Regions from separate parts of the Kocuria rhizophila DC2201 genome, predicted to be linked through region 1. Evidence: riboswitches for the same ligand, from Rfam matches in the RefSeq annotation. Region 1 holds a riboswitch; each other region holds the start of a gene.
The links. A riboswitch is a leader RNA that binds a small molecule or an ion and turns the genes downstream of it on or off. The one in region 1 is predicted to bind thiamine pyrophosphate.
Positions count from the first base shown of each region.

Region 1 (2,256 bases):
CACCGGGGTGAGCAGGATGCCGTGGCGGAAGTGCCCGGTGCTGATCACGAGTCCGGGCACGGAGGTGGCGCCGAGGTAGGGGAGGTCGTCCGGGGTGCCCGGCCGTGCGCGGGCCATCATCTCCAGGACGTCGCAGTCGTCGATCGCGGGGACCACGGCTCGGGCGTCCCGCAGCAGCTGGTGCACCCCGCCGGCCAGCACGGACTCGCGGCCGTCCTCACGGCTGGTGGCACCCACCACCAGGGTGCGGTCCACGCGGGGGACCATGTAGACGGGCCGCCCCATCACCTGGGCGCGCACGGTACGGGTGAGCAGGTGGTCCTCACCGGGGGCCAGGGCGGCGTCGGGAACGCGCAGCCGCAGGATGTCCCCGAACACGGGACGCAGGCGCAGCTCGAGGTCCTCGGGCAGTCCGCCCACGGTGTTGGCGGTGAGCCCCGAGGCCACCACCACGGCGTCCGCGGGCAGGCGCTCGCCGTCGTCCAGCAGTACGCCCTCGGCGCGGCGGGGGCCCCTGCGGGGGACCTGCACGGAGTCCACGCGGCGGGTGCGCCACAGGGCGGGCCCGGCGTCGGGCACCCCGGCGAGCGTCTCGGTGTGCGGGGCTTTGAGGGCCTCGACCATGGCCGCGGCCAGCATGCGGGGGTCCACCTGGCGGTCGGAGACGATGCGCACGGCGCCCGCGAGGCGGGGGGCGAGCGCGGGCTCCATGGCGCGGGCCTCGCCCGTGGAGATCTCCTCGACGTCCATGCCGGAGGCGATCTGGTGGGAGGCGAGGTCAGAGAGGGAATGGGCGTCCGCGGCGTCGGCGGCGACCACCAGGGTCTCCTCCGTGCGGTAGCCCGTGGGCAGCCCGGTGGCCGCGCCGATGCGCTCCACGAACCGGGGGTACTCCTCCGCAGAGGCGCGCATGAGGGGGTACAGCCGCTCTTGGCCGTACTGGGTCTCCGCGACCGGTGCGAGCATGCCCGCAGCGGCTCGGGTGGCGCCCCACGCGGGCTGGGGGTCCACGACCGTGACGGCGGCGCCGCGGCGTCGCAGCTCGACCGCGGTGGCGAGCCCGATCAGACCCGCCCCGGCCACGACGACGTGCACGGGTGCGTTCTCGGACATCCTCATCCTTCCTCCGGCGGCATGATCCGCATCAGGTGACCGGTCGGCGTCTCACGCCCTCTCAGCCGGATGCGGTGGTCGGTGACGTGTGCGGGCTCCCGTGGACCTCGTCGCGCGGTGCGGCGTCGGCAACCGGACGACGCCGCCAGTCTAGTCCTCCTTGCCGGTCGCTTCCCCTGGGGATTCGCGGCCGGCTGAGCGCGCGCTGCACCCCCGGTGCGCTGTTCGTGCCACCATGGCGGCATGGAACGGAGCGAGGACCAGGGACGACGACGACGCCGACAGCTGCGGGACGCGCGGCTCTACGTGTGCGTGACCGCTCGGCGGGAGCGCGGTGACCTGCGGGATTTCCTGCACACCGCGTACGAGGGCGGGGTGGACATCATCCAGCTGCGGGACAAGACGCTCGAGGCGGCCGCGGAGATCGAGGCCATCCAGGTGCTCGCGGAGGTCGCCCGTGAGCACGGCAAACTCTTCGCCGTCAATGACCGCGCGGACGTGGCCCTGCTGACCGGTGCGGACGTGTTCCACGTGGGCCAGGGAGATCTCACCACGCGGCAGGCACGCACTGTGCTGGGCCCGGACGTGGTGCTGGGCCGCTCGTGCCACTCGCCCGCGCAGGTGGACGCCGCGCTCGCGGACCCCGGGCTCGACTACTTCTGCACCGGGCCGGTCTGGGAGACCCCCACCAAGCCCGGCCGCGCGGCCGTGGGGCTCGAGCTGCCCCGCTACGCCGCCGAGCACGCGGGCACCACCCCGTTCTTCGCCATCGGGGGTGTCGACGCCGCCCGGCTGCCCGCCGTGCTCGGCACCGGTGCCACGCGCATCGTGGTGGTCCGCGCCGTCACCGAGGCGCGGGACGTCACCGCCGCCGCGCGGGAGCTGCGCAGCGCGCTGCCCGCCTGACCAGGGCGGCGACGCAACGCGTTGTCGTCCGGGGTGGTCCCCCCCCGGCGTCTCCGGCGGGGAAGCTGGTGCGGGGGCTGTGCGCGAGGCGGGGCAGAACCGGAGGTCAGGCATCCCCGGCGCACTGCCCGGGGTGCTCCTCGCACCACGGGGTGACCCCCGGGAAGCGGCCCCGGTGGGTGGCCACCCAGCGGTAGACGGCCTCCTGGGTGCGGCCCACCAGTGGCAGGCCGTGGA
Region 1 covers NC_010617.1:481,537-483,792, forward strand. Annotated here, with positions in the region: gene thiO (glycine oxidase ThiO) at 1-1,113, opposite strand, end outside; TPP riboswitch at 1,105-1,225, opposite strand; gene thiE (thiamine phosphate synthase) at 1,357-2,019, shown strand; gene KRH_RS12545 (thiol-disulfide oxidoreductase DCC family protein) at 2,126-2,256, opposite strand, start outside.

Region 2 (2,256 bases), 300 kb from region 1:
GTCTCGGGGCTGCCGAGGTTAACGCCCGCGTAGATCAGAGCCGGGACGACGACGCCGCCCACGGCCGCCGCGATCGGCACCGCCGCCTTCCCGAGGTCCCGCAGATCACCCGCGACGAACTCGCGCTTGAGCTCCAGGCCCACGAGGAAGAAGAACACGGCGAGCAGCCCGTCCGCGGCCCACGTCCCCAGGCTGAGGTCCAGGTGCCACGGCTCGTAGCCGACCTTCAGGTCCCGGAGGGCGAAGTAGCTCTCCACGAAGGGCGAGTTGGCCCAGACGATGGCGAGGACGGCGGCGACCACCAGGAGGATGCCGGCCACGGTCTCGCGGCGCAGGACGTCCTGGAGGCGGGAGAAGAGGCCGCCCGAGGGGTGGTCGGGCTCGCACGGGGGCTCAGGATGGTTGAAGAAACCGGGCTCCGAGACGAAGCCGGAGGGTTCTGTCTGCACCACGGTTCCCGGGGTTCCGGGCTCAACGTGGGCAGGGGTGGTGCTGTGGTGCGGGGGCATGGATCACTCCAGTGTCGACGGGCATCACGCTCATTACCGCCGACCAGACTTCCCGGCACACCAGCCAGCAAGGGTAGCAGTGCGCTTTTGGGCGGCGCACGCGGGGCGGCTGCCATGAGGCTGAGCGGCTCCGTCTACACTGGCCACCAGTGACACGGGGTGCCGCCACCCTCCCCGCCCACCGGGCGGGCAGACAGAGGACCGCAGCGGCTGAGATGACACCCGTCGAACCTGTCCAGTTAGTACTGGCGAAGGGATGTCACGGTGGCACCGCGCAGGTGGCGCACCGCTTTCTTCGCCGTGAGCCACAGGAGTGAGCATGCGGATCGAGAACACCATCGTCCTGGTCACCGGCGGAGCCCGCGGGCTCGGGGAGCACCTCAGCCGGGCGTTCGCGCGCGAGGGTGCGCGCGTCGTCGTGAACTACCACTCCAGCGAGGAGCGGGCCCGTGCGCTGGTCAGCGAACTCGGGGAGGACCGGGCACTCGCGGTCCAGGCGGACGTGACCGACGCCCAGCAGGTGCGGGACATGGTCGCCCGCGCCCGGGAGCACTTCGGCGCACCGATCACGGTGGCCGTGAACAACGCCCTGGTGGACTTCAGCTTCAACGGCGATGCCCGCCCCACCCTGGACACCCTCACCGCCGAGAACCTGACCCAGCAGTTCCAGGGCGCCGTGGTGGGTGCCCTCAACGTGATGCAGGCGGTCACCCCGGGCATGGCGGAGGCTGGCGAGGGGCGCATCATCAACATCGGCACCAACCTCTTCCAGAGCCCGGTGGTCCCCTACCACGACTACACCGCCGCGAAGGCCGCCCTGCTCTCCCTCACCCGCACCGCCGCCAAGGATCTGGGCCCGCAGGGCATCACCGTCAACATGATCTCCGGCGGCCTGCTGCGCACCACGGACGCGAGCGCCGCCACCCCGGACGAGGTCTTCGACTTCATTGCCGCCGGCACTCCCCTGGGCCGCGTGACCACCCCCGAGGAGTTCGCGGACACCGCCCTGTTCTTCGCCTCGGACTGGTCCCGCGGGGTCACCGGCCAGAACCTGGTGGTCGACGGCGGGCTGGTGATGGACTGACATGGCCGCCCCCTCTCCGCACGACGACGCCGCCCAGCCCGGTCCCGCGCGCACGGCACCTGCCGGGGGCGCGGCGTCGGCAACCACCCCCGAAGCCGGGCCGACGCTCGGGACGGCCGCTGCGGCGTCGTCGCCCACGACCGCACCGGCCCGCCGCCTCCACCTCAACGCGTTCCTCTACGGCGCCGGCCACCACCAGGCCGCGTGGCGCGCCCCGAACTCCTCGGTGCACCGCCTCACGGACATCACCTACTACGAGGAGCTCGCGCAGACCGCCGAGCGCGGCCTGTTCGACGCCGTGTTCTTCGCGGACGGCCACAGCGTGGGCGACGTGTCCGGCGGACCCCACTGGTCGCTCGAACCGCTGACCGCGCTGTCCGCGATGGCGCGCGCCACCGAGCGCATCGGCCTGGTGTGCACGGTCTCCTCCACGTTCTTCACCCCGTTCCACGCGGCCCGGATGCTCGCGTCCCTGGACCACATCTCGGGCGGCCGGGCGGGCTGGAACGTGGTGACCTCCATGTGGGATGCGGAAGCCCGCAACCACGGCTACCGGGCCATGCCGCCCAAGGACGAGCGCTACGAGCGCGCCCGCGAGTTCGTGGAGGTGGCCCGCGCCCTGTGGGCCAGCTGGGACGAAGACGCCGTCACCGCGGACCCCGA
Region 2 covers NC_010617.1:184,480-186,735, reverse strand. Annotated here, with positions in the region: gene nhaA (Na+/H+ antiporter NhaA) at 1-509, opposite strand, end outside; TPP riboswitch at 655-783, shown strand; gene KRH_RS00805 (3-oxoacyl-ACP reductase) at 829-1,593, shown strand; gene KRH_RS00800 (LLM class flavin-dependent oxidoreductase) at 1,595-2,256, shown strand, end outside.
Region 2: linked by a shared signal. The riboswitch ahead of KRH_RS00805 (3-oxoacyl-ACP reductase) and the one ahead of thiO (glycine oxidase ThiO) in region 1 are both predicted to bind thiamine pyrophosphate.

Region 3 (2,256 bases), 760 kb from region 1:
TCCGTGGCGGCCTGGAAGGCGGGGTCCTCGTAGGTCTGCAGCCAGTCCGCGTACGGGTGCCCGTCCAGCCCCGCGGCCCGGGCCCGCGCCGAGAGCTCCGAGCCCACGTGGGCGTAGAGCCAGTAGCACGGCAGCACCGCAGCGGCCCCCACCGCGAAGCCGTCCTGTCCCGTGCGCGCGAGCAGGAAGTCCGCGTACGCGCTCGTGGTCTCCGAGGGCGGCAGCGGCTGCCGGTCCCCGAGCCGCGCCCGGTGCAGGGCGGACTCCCCCGTGACCACGGCGGCGGACGCGCTCGCGAACAGCTCACGGGAGTCCTCGTCCGGTGCGGAGGCGGCCAGCAGCGCCAGGGCCCGGGAGTAGAACTCGAGGTACTGCATGTCCTGGTCCAGGTAGAACTCGAACGCCTCCCGGTCCAGGGTGCCGTCCCCCAGGGCCACCACGAAGGGCAGCGCCGCGATCCGCTCCCGTACCGGAGCGCTCTCGTCCCACAGCTCGTCCGTGAACGGCCGCCCCTGCCCGGAGCCCAGCCCGGCGGCGTCGTCCGCGCACGCCCCGGCTAAGAAGGTGGGGTCCGTGACGAGGTCCTGGACGTGGTGGAAGTGGTGGACCGGGCCGTTGCCGTGGCCCACGTGCAGGGTGTCCGCCGCGCGCAGCGCCCCGCGCAGCCACTGGCGGGCGGTGTCGATGCCCTGCGCCCAGTCCCCCGTGCGGGCCACCACCGTGGCCACCGCGGAGGACAGCGAGCAGCCCGTGCCGTGCGTGTTGCGGGTGACCACGCGCGCTCCCGCGTACTGCGCGGCGGGTTCGGCCCGGCCGGGAACCACGAGGGCGTCCGGCGTGGTGTCCCCCGCGAGGTGCCCGCCCTTGACGAGCACGCGCGTGCCGAAGGTCTCCGCCACGGCACGACCCTGCGCGAGGGCCTCGTCCCACGTGGTGGCCACGGGCCGTTCCGCGAGCACGGCCAGCTCGGGAAGGTTGGGGGTGATGAGGTCCGCGTGGTGCAGGATCCCGCGCAGGGCGTCCTCGGCGTCGGGCTCCAGCAGCCGGCCCCCGGCGGTGGCCACCATCACCGGGTCGATCACAACCACCGGGGCACGTCCGGCCGCCAGCCAGCGGCCCACGGTCTCGATGGTCTCCACCGAGCCGAGCATGCCCACCTTCACGGCGTCCAGCTCCACGTCCTGCGCCACGGCGTCCAGCTGCGCCTGGAGCACGGACACGGGCGGGGTGTGCACGTCCACCACGCCCCGGGTGTTCTGCGCGACCACCGCCGTGATCACGCTCAGCCCGTAGCCGCCCATCGCGGCGATCGACTTCAGGTCCGCGGCGTGGCCCGCGCCGCCGGTGGGATCCGTTCCGGCGATCGACAGGACGCGCGGGGCGGGGGCAGGAGACGTGGCGATCACGACATTCCCTTCGCTAGTTCGAGCTAGATCAGGTTCGACGGGTGTGTTCTCAGCCGCTGGGCGGCACCCCGTGTCCGTGCCCGATCATGCCACAGGAGCGCCCGGATTCCTCCGAGCGCTCCTGTGGGCGGGCCGTGCACGACGCCACACGGTGGCGGTCGTCGCGCAGGTCTCAGTCCGCCTTGGGGGTCATGGTGATGTCCTGGGCCTTCACGCCCACCCCCACGATGGTCGGCTGCCCGTCCGAGGGCGCCGTGCGCACCGCGGTGGCCTCGGCGGTGAAACGGCTCGCGGCCCCCGCCGACGCCTCGTACTCGCGCGTCTCCACGCTCGCGGTGCCCGGTGCGGCGGCGGGTGCCACCGCACGGCGTGAACCACGACGCCGCCTGGCCGGGGTGCTCGGGGCGGCCTGCCCCGCGGCACCCGGTGCGTTCTGACCGGCCGCGCTGGGCGCGGTCCCGGCACCACCGGAGCGGCTGCTGCCGGACTGGTCGCGCCCGGACTGGTCTCGTCCGGTCTTGTCGTCCTCGGACCAACCGCTCCCGGACTGGCGGTTGCCCGCCCCGCCGTTCCTGGACCGGCCGCCTCCGGACTGGTCCCGCTGGGTGTCGCTGTCCTGCCCCGCCCCTGACTTTCCGCCCTGGGAGTCCGAGGAGCGGTCGGCGTCCTCGGCGGAGCCGCGCGCGCCCGTGGCGGTGCCGGGGGCCGTGGCCACCCGGCGGCCGCGGCGCTGACGGCCCGCACCACCCGAACGGGACCCGGATCCGGAACGGTCGCCGCCGGAGGTCTCCTCGCCCGAAGTGTCCTCACCAGAGAACGCCGCGGAGAGCGAGTCAAGGGTTAGGGACTC
Region 3 covers NC_010617.1:1,245,364-1,247,619, reverse strand. Annotated here, with positions in the region: gene KRH_RS05500 (bifunctional hydroxymethylpyrimidine kinase/phosphomethylpyrimidine kinase) at 1-1,406, opposite strand, end outside; TPP riboswitch at 1,394-1,487, opposite strand; gene KRH_RS05495 (Rne/Rng family ribonuclease) at 1,579-2,256, opposite strand, start outside.
Region 3: linked by a shared signal. The riboswitch ahead of KRH_RS05500 (bifunctional hydroxymethylpyrimidine kinase/phosphomethylpyrimidine kinase) and the one ahead of thiO (glycine oxidase ThiO) in region 1 are both predicted to bind thiamine pyrophosphate.